2 regions of the Enterocloster bolteae genome follow, and region 1 is predicted to be linked to the other one. Evidence: predicted binding sites of a transcription regulator. Region 1 holds the regulator's gene; the other holds the start of a gene.
The links. The regulator HrcA, encoded in region 1, represses chaperone genes, less so after heat shock. The targets are predictions, from matches to a motif close to TGTTAGCACTCNNNNNNNNNGAGTGCTAACA.
Positions count from the first base shown of each region.

Region 2: the regulator HrcA is predicted to act here: its motif matches at 1,562-1,592, upstream of CGC65_RS15125 (Hsp20/alpha crystallin family protein).

Region 1 is NZ_CP022464.2:3,786,496-3,792,699, reverse strand. Features, by position in the region: gene CGC65_RS17765 (SpoIID/LytB domain-containing protein) at 1-161, shown strand, start outside; gene CGC65_RS17760 (3D domain-containing protein) at 242-970, opposite strand; gene CGC65_RS17750 (3D domain-containing protein) at 1,243-1,812, opposite strand; gene hrcA (heat-inducible transcriptional repressor HrcA) at 2,189-3,241, shown strand; gene grpE (nucleotide exchange factor GrpE) at 3,260-3,922, shown strand; gene dnaK (molecular chaperone DnaK) at 3,972-5,834, shown strand; gene dnaJ (molecular chaperone DnaJ) at 6,003-6,204, shown strand, end outside.
Region 2 is NZ_CP022464.2:3,214,171-3,220,374, forward strand. Features, by position in the region: gene CGC65_RS15115 (hypothetical protein) at 1-269, opposite strand, end outside; gene CGC65_RS15120 (Hsp20/alpha crystallin family protein) at 456-917, opposite strand; gene CGC65_RS15125 (Hsp20/alpha crystallin family protein) at 1,004-1,423, opposite strand; gene CGC65_RS15130 (HPr family phosphocarrier protein) at 2,136-2,369, shown strand; gene CGC65_RS15135 (hypothetical protein) at 2,675-3,409, opposite strand; gene CGC65_RS15140 (YitT family protein) at 3,674-4,546, opposite strand; gene CGC65_RS15145 (copper homeostasis protein CutC) at 4,550-5,296, opposite strand; gene CGC65_RS15150 (Sapep family Mn(2+)-dependent dipeptidase) at 5,347-6,204, opposite strand, start outside.

The DNA.
Region 1 (6,204 bases):
ACGGAAGCCTTTCCTTCCATATATATGGAGGCGGTTTTGGCCATGGTGTCGGCATGAGCCAGAACGGCGCCCAGGGAATGGCAAAGACAGGAAAGGGCTACAAGCAGATATTGGACTTTTTCTACCATGGTACGGAACTGCGGGAGTGCAATGAGGGTTAGAGCCTGTTTGAACGTGAAAACGATAAACCGGAAAAAGAACAACCCGGAAAAGCCTTTATGGGCTTTTGCCGGGTTGTTCTTTATGATTGAACCAGATAGACCTCTGCGCTCTGGGTGCCGTGCTGGCGTGTCTCGGCATGGGTGTTGAAGAAGATGTCGATGTGATTGCCTCTGACAGCTCCGCCGCGGTCCTCCGCTGTGTAGACAACACCGTTAATCATCACCTTGGAACCGTAGGGAATTACCCGCGGGTCAACGGCAATGGTGTGGCCGGCCGTGGCCACTGCGCCGGTGCAGGTATGGCGTCCCCAGCCCTCGGAGCAGGCCCTGCACGGGCAATACCCTGTTGTCTTGAACACGCCCAGGGGAACCAGGTTCTGGGCCTGGGCAGCAGGGGTTTCCTGTTTGGCGTCAGGGTTGCCGTTGGTATAGGTTCTGGGGTTGGAAAAATCATTGTCTCCCACATAGCCTTCCACCAGATAAACGCCATCGGGCAGCGCGCTCCAGTCCATATTGAGGGTAAAGGCGTGACAGCCATTTCCCTTTCCGCTGCCGTAAAGCTTGTCGCTGTATTCCCCGGCTGTCATCCTCTGGGAAAAAACTTCCTCACCTGTATTTTTATCTTTGACGGATATCCGTACGTTAAGCGCATCATCAGGCGTACTGCTGTTGTAAGCCCAGCCGCTGATGGTGGTGCTGTTCACTGTTTCGAACCTTCCCTTTGGCGCTGCTGCAAGGGCTGTGATGGCAGTGGCCGCAAGCAGGCTGACGGTAAGAATGGTTCCGGTCAGTAAGTGTCTTAATTTCATGGTGTAATACCTCCTATTGCTCAAGTAATAATTAGAAAAAGATTTTTAACACATTAATAAATAATATGTAATACTTTTGTAATATATGAGCAATAAACAAGTTTTTATCATATTTTCTTCCTGTTGTCAAGGAAAAATATGGAAATAACACCACTTTTATCCATATACAGCTGAATTTTGGTAATAATTTCTGTCCCTGCGCTATCTTTTCCGGAGAAAGGCAAAAAATTACCAGGCTCATATGCCTGGTAGTTTTTTCCTTACATCATGCATCAATCCTGCACTAAAAATACCTCTGCAGTGTATGTACCTTTGGCCAGGGCCTCCTCATGGGAGCCGTAGAAAATATCGAGAATATTACCGTTTACAGAAGAACCTTTGTCCTCCACCGTGTAGACAGTACCGTCAACTTTCAGCCTGGTGCCAAGGGGAAAATAATCTAAATCAGCGGAAATAGTGTGGTTTGGAGTGGGAACCGTACCTGAAAAGGTAAGATTATGACCGCCGGAGCACTGTTCGCAGCCACAGTATCCTGTAATGGTAAAGCGTCCAAGTGATGTCTCCTTGGGGGCCGGAGCTTCCTCCTTCTCCTCCTTTTGGGCGCCTGGTCCCTGGGCTATGTATTCTTCTTCATTCATTACAGCGGCTCTGCGGCCTTTGGATTCCCGGGAAGCGGAAGTTTCCTGGATTTCCTGGGACGAGTCCTCAGACGTATCTGATGCACCGGCCTCCACTACGGTCACATCCATTCCCACAGGCTCGTCCGCAAATGCCGGAAAAGCCACCGTGAGGCTGAATGCAGCCATGGCTGCGGCCAGAAGGGTTTTCTTAAAGTAATGCATACAACGACCTCGCAATCTTATCATATTGTTATGGTTTTATATGGCTTATAAAGTTGTACCTTCATTATATTACAAAAATGTTACTTGTCAAGTTAAAATAATTAAGCAAGTGTTACAAGAGTATAAAAAGTGGAGAGAAAAAGCCTTGAATTTGGAGTGTTTATGTAAAAAGTGGAGGATGAATTCCAATATTTAGTTGATACTGAGAGGGAAATGGCACATGATGTGCCGGCAGGAAACGGGAGGCCTTAAATAATATGAAAAGAATTTGGATTTATCTCTTGACAAATGACTCCAGAAGGAATATATTATGGAATGTAGATGTTAGCACTCCCGAACGTTGAGTGCTAATAATAAAAGAAAGGAAGGTGAGCAGATGCCATTGGATGCACTCCTGGACGACAGGAAGGTGACTATATTAAAGGCCATCATCAAGACATACCTGGAAACCGGAGAGCCGGTGGGCTCCAGGACCATTTCCAAGTATTCAGACCTTAAGCTCAGCTCTGCCACCATCCGAAATGAGATGTCAGACCTGGAAGAGATGGGGTATATCGTTCAGCCCCATACCTCAGCGGGACGTATTCCTTCCGACAAAGGGTACCGGTTCTACGTGGACCAGATTATGCTGGATAAGGAGAGCGAGGTAACCGAGTTCAAGGAGATGATGGTCCAAAAGGTTGATAAGCTGGAACTGGTCCTAAAGAAGATGGCTCAGGTGCTGGCAGCTAATACCAACTATGCGACCATGATCAGCGGCCCCAGTTATCACAAGACAAAGCTTAAGTTCATCCAGCTTTCCAAGATGGAGAAGCATAAGCTTCTGGTGGTTGTGGTGGTGGAAGGCAATATCATTAAGAACACCATGATTGATATTGAGGATAATCTCAGCGACGAGGAGCTCCTTAACCTGAACATCCTGCTTAACAGCAGCCTGAACGGGCTGACCATAGAGGATATCAATCTGGATGTTATCAGCAAGCTAAAGGGCGATGCAGGCATCCACAGCCAGGTGGTGGATCTGGTACTTAACGAGGTGGCGGAGGCCATCAAGGCAGGGGAAGAGGACCTGCAGATTTATACCAGCGGAGCTACCAACATTTTCAAGTACCCTGAGCTTTCGGACGGCGACAAGGCCAGCCGGCTCATTGATACACTGGAACATAAAGAAGTGCTGCAGGAATTTGTGGCGGAAGTCAATTCCGGTACAGAGGAAGAAGCAGGCATTCAGGTTTATATCGGTGATGAGAGCCCGGTGCAGTCCATGAAGGACTGCAGTGTGGTCACTGCCAATTATGATTTGGGAGGAGGCCTTCGGGGAACCATCGGTATTATAGGGCCCAAGCGAATGGATTATGAAAAGGTTCTTGGGACTCTGCGCAATCTGATGAATCAGCTGGATACAGCATTTAAAAAAGATGAAAGGTGATAAGCTGTGAGTGAAGATATGAAAGACGAAGCGTTAAAAAAGGAAGACGAGGCCCTGAATACAGAGCAGGAAGCGGGAACAGAACAGACTTCTGAGGCCGGATCCGGGGAGGCAGGGAATACAGAGGCTGCCGCTGAGACCGGAGAGACGGCAGAAGATGTGCCGGAAGGCGCAGAGGAAGATACAGAGCAGGCGCCTGCCGCTGAAAAGGAAGAAAAAAAGGGATTTTTTAAGAAGAAGAAAGACCCCAGGGATGAAAAGATAGAAGATCTCACCGACCGGGTGAAACGTCAGATGGCGGAATTTGAGAATTTCCGCAAGCGGACAGACAAGGAAAAGTCCGCCATGTATGAGATGGGAGCCAAGGACATCATAGAGAGAATCCTTCCCGTCATTGATAACTTTGAGAGAGGCCTGGCAACCGTGCCTGAGGATGCAAAGGGAACACCCCTTGCAGAGGGTATGGAGAAGATATATAAGCAGTTCCGGAAAACACTGGAGGAAGCCGGCGTGAAAGCCATTGAAGCAGTAGGCCAGGAGTTTGACCCCAACTACCACAACGCAGTGATGCATGTGGATGATGAAAGCCTGGGAGAGAACATAGTGGCGGAGGAATTGCAGAAGGGTTATATGTACAGAGACAGCGTGGTCAGACACAGTATGGTAAAAGTGGCAAATTGACATTGGATATTTACTTAAATTCTCATAAAATAATCAGGAGGAAAAGACTATGAGCAAGATTATAGGTATTGACTTAGGTACGACAAACAGCTGTGTGGCTGTTATGGAAGGCGGAAAACCAACTGTTATTGCCAACGCGGAAGGCGTAAGGACAACACCGTCCGTTGTGGCATTCACAAAGACAGGAGAGAGGCTGATTGGCGAGCCTGCAAAGCGTCAGGCAGTTACCAACGCAGATAAGACCATCTCTTCCATCAAGCGCCACATGGGCACGGACTACAGGGTAGACATCGACGGAAAGAAGTACACTCCACAGGAGATTTCCGCCATGATTCTGCAGAAGCTGAAAGCTGACGCAGAGAGCTATCTGGGTGAGACTGTGACAGAGGCAGTTATCACGGTTCCGGCATATTTTAATGATGCCCAGCGCCAGGCTACCAAGGATGCAGGCAAGATTGCTGGCCTGGATGTAAAGCGTATCATCAACGAGCCTACGGCAGCAGCCCTGGCTTACGGACTTGACAATGAAAAAGAACAGAAGATCATGGTATACGACTTAGGCGGCGGTACCTTTGATGTTTCCATTATCGAAATCGGCGACGGCGTAATTGAGGTTCTGTCTACCAACGGCGATACCCGTCTGGGCGGCGATGACTTTGACAACGCAATTACAAACTGGATGATTTCCGAGTTCAAGAAAGCTGAGGGCGTGGATCTGTCCAATGACAAGATGGCTCTCCAGAGACTGAAGGAAGCAGCTGAGAAGGCAAAGAAGGAGCTGTCCACAGCTACCACAACCAATATCAATCTTCCCTTTATCACTGCAACTGCCGAGGGACCAAAGCATCTGGATATGAACCTGACCAGGGCTAAGTTTGACGAACTGACCCACGACCTGGTAGAGCGCACTGCTATCCCGGTACAGAATGCGCTTAAGGATGCAGGCATCACTGCTTCTGAGTTAGGCAAGGTGCTGTTGGTAGGCGGTTCCACACGTATGATAGCTGCACAGGAAAAGGTTAAACAGCTGACAGGCAAGGAACCCAGCAAGACCCTGAACCCGGATGAGTGCGTGGCCATCGGCGCTGCCATTCAGGGCGGCAAGCTGGCCGGCGATGCAGGTGCAGGAGACATCCTTCTTCTGGATGTAACGCCTCTCTCCCTGTCCATCGAGACCATGGGCGGCGTGGCTACCAGACTGATTGAGAGGAATACCACCATTCCTACCAAGAAGAGCCAGATATTCTCAACCGCTGCCGACAACCAGACAGCCGTGGATATCCATGTGGTACAGGGCGAGCGCCAGTTTGCAAGGGATAACAAGACACTGGGACAGTTCCGCCTGGATGGAATTCCGCCTGCAAGAAGAGGAATTCCGCAGATTGAGGTTACCTTTGACATTGATGCCAACGGTATTGTAAACGTATCCGCAAAGGATCTGGGAACAGGTAAGGAGCAGCACATCACCATTACCTCCGGTTCCAATATGTCAGACGATGATATTGATAAGGCAGTGAAAGAAGCAGCTGAGTACGAGGCACAGGACAAGAAGCGCAAGGAAGCCATTGACGCAAGGAACGATGCGGACTCCATGGTATTCCAGACCGAGAAGGCCCTGGAAGAGGTTGGGGATAAGATTGCTCCCGGCGACAAGGCAGAAGTGGAAGCTGACCTTAATTCACTGAAGGAAGCCATCAACCGCGCTCCGGTTGAGGAGATGACAGACGCACAGGTAGAGGACATCAAGGCCGGCAGAGAGAAGCTGATGAACAGCGCTCAGAAGCTGTTTGCAAAGGTTTATGAGCAGGCTCAGGCCTCCGGTGCAGCAGGCCAGGCAGGTCCTGACATGGGCGGCGCCGGAAACGCAGCAGGCGGCGATGACGTTGTGGACGCAGATTTCAAGGAAGTATAAATTCAGGGAAGTAAAATAAATCCAGGAAATAAATCCGGATAAAACAAACAGGGGGCTTAGGAGCCGGGAAACCGGCCACTACCCCCTTTGTGGCTGATAAAGAGTGCTTTTGAAACTGCCTGTCAGGGCCAGTTTTGCGGCGTTCAGATAGATTAAGAGGTAAACAACATGGCAGAGAGTAAGAGAGATTACTATGAAGTTCTGGGCGTTCCCAAAGATGCAGATGAGGATGCATTGAAAAAAGCATACAGGAAACTTGCCAAGAAATACCACCCCGATGCCAACCCAGGCGATAAAGAGGCAGAGGCCAAGTTTAAAGAAGCTTCCGAGGCATACAGCGTGTTAAGCGACCCTCAGAAACGTCAGCAGT
Region 2 (6,204 bases), 570 kb from region 1:
GCCTCCCATGCGCCGATATAGTTTTTCTGTAAATCCGATACAGAGGTCATGTACCCGGTCGGCTCCGTACAGGGGTAACCTGCCCCGTATTTCAGCTCAAAACTGCCGTTATCGTCTTTTGACAGCACTTCCTCTGGGGTTACGGGCACGGCGGACCGGTACAGAAGTCCCTCAGCATTCAGCCGCGGAGCAATGGCAAGGAAGAAAATAAGCAGGACCACCTGTGCCGCAAGCATCCATAAAAGTCCATACCCCTTATCCTTTTTCATACCTTTCGTTCCTCCTGTCATCACTGGCTGTATGCCCGGATCAAGGTGTATCGGATCCTGAGGCATGTATTGTCATTTGTATTATACCATACAAATAAAATCCAGGACATAAAAAGGAACCCCGCGGTTTTGATGATGTGATGCTGCATCACCGCCACTGCGGGGTTCTGTTATGCTATGCCGGGTTTATCCTTCAATGGAGATATATTTCTTTTCTTCTGCCAGTGGTTTCGCTTCCTTTTTTGGAATGGACAGTCTCAGGATACCGTGCTTGAATTCGCCCTTTATATCATCTTCCGTCATATCTTCGCCCACATAAAAGCTTCTTTCGCAGGCGCCGGCATAACGCTCCTGACGGATATATCTGCCGCTCGTCTTCTCCTGCTCGTCCTTATCCAGTCCTTTGGCAGCACTGATGGTCAGGTATCCGTCCCTGAGGGATGCCCTGATTTCGTCCTTTCTAAATCCTGGCAGATCCATTTCCAGTTCATATCCTGTATCTGTTTCACGGATATCGGTTTTCATCAGGTTTTTGCCTCTGCGTCCATATAATTTCTTCTCCAGCTTCTTCATATCCTTGCTGTCAAAAAAAGGATCCCTGAAAAATTCATCAAACATATTTTCACCAAAAATACTGGGCATTAACATACGTCATTCCTCCTCTGTTTTTTGTGGGGCTCCCGGAAACAGTTCCGGGAGCCATGTATGGTCAGGTCTGTACGTCATATTTGAGTTTAACCTTCGATTGCAATATACTTTTTCTCCTCCACGGCCGGTTTGGCTTCTTTCTTGGGAACCAGCATCTTCAGGGTGCCGTCCTCGAATTTGGCCTTGATGTCCTCCTGGGTCACTGCGTCACCTACATAAAAACTTCTGCTGCAGGATCCGCAGTAGCGCTCCCTGCGGATGTAGGTTCCGTTGGAATCCTTTTCATCCCTGCTGGAATCTGTTGTGGCCTGTATGGTCAGATAGCCGTCCTTGAGTTCCGCCTTTACATCCTCTTTCCTGACACCCGGCATGTTCATGGTTATCTCATAGCCATTCTCAGTATCCCTGATATCGGTATTCATCATATCGAATGTCTTGTGGCTGCCGAATGAGTAATCAAAAAAGTCATCCAATAAGTTTTCTCCAAAAATACTAGGCATCAACATATGTCATCTCTCCTTTATTTAATAATCTATGAGGTTGTTATATTGTACTGGAACCGCATAGGAAGGAAACTGTAAAACTTATCTCATCTCCTCTTACATTCCCTTCTCTATCTGTTCTATATGTAATATAACACGCGTTATTAGCAAAGTCAAGAGTCGAGTGCTAATTTCACACTTTTTTCACATTTCGTATTCATTTGGGCTGTTTTTTTCACTTTTGCAGATTTCCCGGTACGTATTTACACATTGGGCCTGACGGGTTCTGCCAGGGATTTAAAACCTTCCTCATGAAATCTTTATAGTTACCTCATGATTTGGATATGGAATCTTTAAACCGTATGGTGCTACTATCATGTCATCCAAAGAAGTAATTCGATATATAAAGGAGGCGTATTGATATGAAGAAGGAATTCTGGAGTGATATGGCGGGTTTGGGAATTATGTTATTAGTCATGTTGGGAGCGGCTGCGCTCCGGGCGTATATCTGGCTGTAACCCCTGCTATTGCCGTTTGACGGAGTGCGGATTTAACATCAATTTATCATTTTACATCCTGTGTTTTCCTTAAATCAGTCAAAAAACGTGAAATATTACAGGAAATCCAAAGATCTTACCATGGAAAAATCCATGCAGGGCTCCTATACTTATAACAACACCATATGACAAATCCGGCAGGAAACAGAAGCCGGTGATATGCAAAGGAGTGTAAGATTATGACAAGTATGTTAGTTAAGTTTGAACAGCCGGAACAGGTGGTAGATTTTGTGAATACACTGAGCCATTATGACTGTGATGCAGATATCAAATATGGCAGCCGTATGGTAGACGCCAAGTCCGTTCTGGGAGTTCTTTACCTGGCGGTATCCCGCACAGTGGAGCTGATTCTTCACATTGATGAGGATGGCTCCGGGGATATAAAAAACAGACTTGCGAAATTTGCAGTATAGAAATTTGCAGTATAAACAGAACAGGATTCAAAAAAGCAGCCGGTTATGACTTAGCCGGCTGCTTTTGACTATCTGATTATAACTGTAATATTACAACTGTAACGGCGGCGGCGAACACGGCTGTATAGGCCAGCCCCAGAATTGCCAGACGCCAATATTCTTTTATAATTTTAAATGATTTCATACCGCATGCCTCCCGGATTTTATTTTATGCTTTTATTATATAAAATCCATGTAAATTCCAAGAGGCACATTTAGTAAATTCTTTGTAAAACAGTGTCTGGATATTAGGTTTTACCTTGCAGCTATCTGTTCCAGTACAGTATCTCGCCGTCATATTCCATGGTCAGATATTCTGTGTCATCCTCCGTTATCAGGTGGAGCGTCAGACTGTTTTGACTGTTCCCATGGTCCTCATAGGGCGTGATGGAGGCAGTAATGGAACTGCCTGTTTCAGTGGATCCGCCTGTCTCCGTACACTGCCCCTCTCCGCCGGTTCCGATGCCGATATAATACTCAATCTCTCCGTTATCGCTGATTTCCAGGCTGTTGCCCATATGCAGGCCGGTTCCAAACATTTCCAGCAGAGAGCCATGCTGCCGTAGTCCGGCATCTGTTTTCGGCCCGTTCAGGGTCCAGGAACCGGCGGCCTGACGGATGATTTCCTCAGAAACAACACGGGTCTCACTTATGCTCTCTTTTGCCGGTGGTTCCGCTGCTTTTAAGCTGTCCAGTTCCACGTCAAAAGATTGGTCCTGGATGATGCTGCCGCCGTTTGCAGCCGGGACCGTTTCATCACCGGCAGAATCCCCGGCCCGGGTGTCGGAATAAATATGAATCTCCTGGTCCGTCCCGTTACCGTCCGTCTTATCCTCATCCGCCCTGCCCTCATCCGCTCCGGCAGACACTGTTCCTTCTGCCCCAACAGCAGCTCCATCCGCCCCGGTCCCCGCAGCAGGCTCTGACTTCAGGCCGCAGCCGGACAGAACCAGCAGCCCCAGCAGACTTGCGATGCAAAGTATTTTTCCTGAATTCCTCAATTTAAAATCCTCCCTCATGTAATCCATATAAAATCCGTCATCTCCAACGGTTATGTCTGGTTTTATTGTAAACAAAAAGGATGTAAGTATCAACTTAACATCCCTTTCATATATCTTAATTTTTCCGAAGTATATTTGGAAGTGAAAACCTCCGGTCATCCGGACAACGGCCCGGATGAAAGAGGAAAGTTGACATAAAAATATTATGTCGACTACCGAGGGATTTTACAGCCCAATCCCCCCGGCCTGCGCCTAACAATACCACTATTCAATAGGCGCCTGATAAAATCCGCCGTAAAAGTTTTCCGTTTTAATCATATTGACAATGACATGGGGATCCTGCTCCCGCATGAGATGCACAATGTCATTCACCTCATAGGAGGACACCACGGTGTGAAGCAGATACATTTTCTTGTGACTGTAACCTCCCACCGCGTCCACACAGGATATGCCATGTCTGTACTGTTTGACGTACTGGTTTATGATTTCCGGCGCCTTGGTGGTGGTAATCTGCAGTGTAACCCGTTCATACCTGTGATGGAAGGCAGAGATGGCTTTGGTGGATACGAACTGGAACAGGATGGAATATCCTGCGTACAGCCATCCAAACATGTATCCGAAGATGCAGAGAATCACGCAGTTGCCTGCAAATACATATTCCCATATGGACCTTCCTGTCTTATTGGAAACATACAGGGCAATGAAGTCCGTGCCGCCTGTGGAGGCATTTCCCCTTAAGGCAATGGCAATGGACAGCCCGTACAGAAAACCGCCGAAAACCACATCCAGCAGCACGTCATTGAACAGGGGCTGAAAGCTGCATATTTTCAGAAAAAAGCTGGCCAGGAACACCTGCAGCATGGAATAAAAGGTAAAACGCATGCTTATGCTTCTGCTGCAGAGGATGGCCACCGGTATATTGAGGACCAGCATTCCCAGGGAGGTGGAAATATTGTGCCCGTAGAGGGAGGCAATCCTGTCAATGAGGATAGCCACACCGGTAAATCCGCTGGACAGAAGGTTGGCCGGCCGTATAAATGCCTGGATTACATAGGTCTGCAGCAGGGCGGACGCCACGACAGCCAGGATGGTTATGAGCCTTCTCACCAGTATGTTCTTTTTGTATTTTGCTATCATGGCCTATCTCCCCAACTCCCCAAGGCTGTCTAGAAGCTTACGGACCAGTGCCTCTGACACCACGTCATAGCAGTTTTCATGGGGCGGCTCTGCAAAGCCGTAGGTCACCCCGTGGGAAGTGGTGGTGGGGTCTGTCATCCAGTCCTTGCAGGAGCTGTGAACCTGCCTTATTCCGGTCTCTTCCATGAGCGTTCTGGCATTGGAGGCATTGATGCCGCTTCCGGCCAGGATTTCTATGCTGTTTCCATAAGACGACTGAAGAGCACCAAGCAGAGCCTTTCCCTCGACAGCCTTTGGTTTCAGTCCGCTGGTCAAAAGACGGTCCGCACCCAGCTCAATCAGTGTCTCAATGGACTCATAGGGGTTGGAGGTGCAGTCAAAGGCCCGGTGGAATACAGCTTCCTTTCCATGGCTGTGGATAATGGAAATCATTCGGGCATTCCTCTCCCTGTCAATAGAGGCATCTTCCCTCAGACAGCCAAAGGCAATGCCGTCCGCTCCGTGGCGGACCAGATGTTCGCATTCCCTGAGCATCACATTAAAATCCTCTTCACTGTAACAGAATCCGCCACCTCTGGGCCGGACCATGGCAATTACCTTCACATTGCAGTGCTCCTTCACCAGTTCCAGGGATGCCAGGGAGGGCGTAAGCCCGCCCAGGTGCAGGGCACAGTTCAGTTCAATCCGTCCGGCTCCTCCGGACGCAGCCTGCATGGCATCATAGTAGCTGCCGCAGCATATCTCCAACATATAAAAACCTCTCCTTCTTCCTGTCCGCCGGCACAGTACCGGCAAAAAGCCTAAAGCTGTGCCAGACGGTACAGAGCCAGTGCATATATTTTTGCGTTGGTTACCAGGTCGTCCACGGTCATCCACTCATTTGGATTGTGGCTGATTCCCTTTTGGCCCGGAAAGCTGGGACCGAATGGGACGATACCGGGCATGGCCTTGGCATAGGTTCCGCCGGTGGTGGTTACGGGAGTGCCGTTCATGCCGGTGACCCGCTCATAGCTGTCCTGCATGGCTTTTACCATAGGTGTATCCTTGGCAAAAACCACAGGATCATAATTTTGTACCAGCTCTGCCTTCAGACCGCAGCTCTCAGCCTTTTCCGTTATGGGCTTCATGATTTCCCGGATGGTGATACCGCCCGGATAGCTTAAGGTGGCCTCAAAGTATACCGTGTTTGCCGCGTTTCCGTTTCCGGCACTTACTTCTGTGTTTTTGTTTCCGGCATTTACACGGCGGATGTTCCCTTGACCGGCCTTCCAGACGGGATCTAATCCCAGTCTGTAACCGCGCATCTCCATCATACCATATTCTTCATGGTAATAGTCAATACCCAATCGGTCGCCTGTATTGCCTGCTCCGATAAAATATTTGTTTACAAAGTCGAAAAATGTACCCAGGCATTCCCTTGTGCCGGTGATGCGCACCACTGCCCTTCCCCGCTCGCTGTATACCACAGGATATTTGCAGTCCGGCGTAAATCCGTAAACAGGAGGCTTTTCTTTTGACAGATAGTATCTGAGATCCTCAAAACCCGTTTCCTCGTCACATCCGAAGATGATGCGCACCGGATGCCTGAGGGGAAGCCCCAGCGCCCTGACCGCGGCCAGGCCGTAGAGGCATGCCATGACTGGCCCTTTATTGTCCAA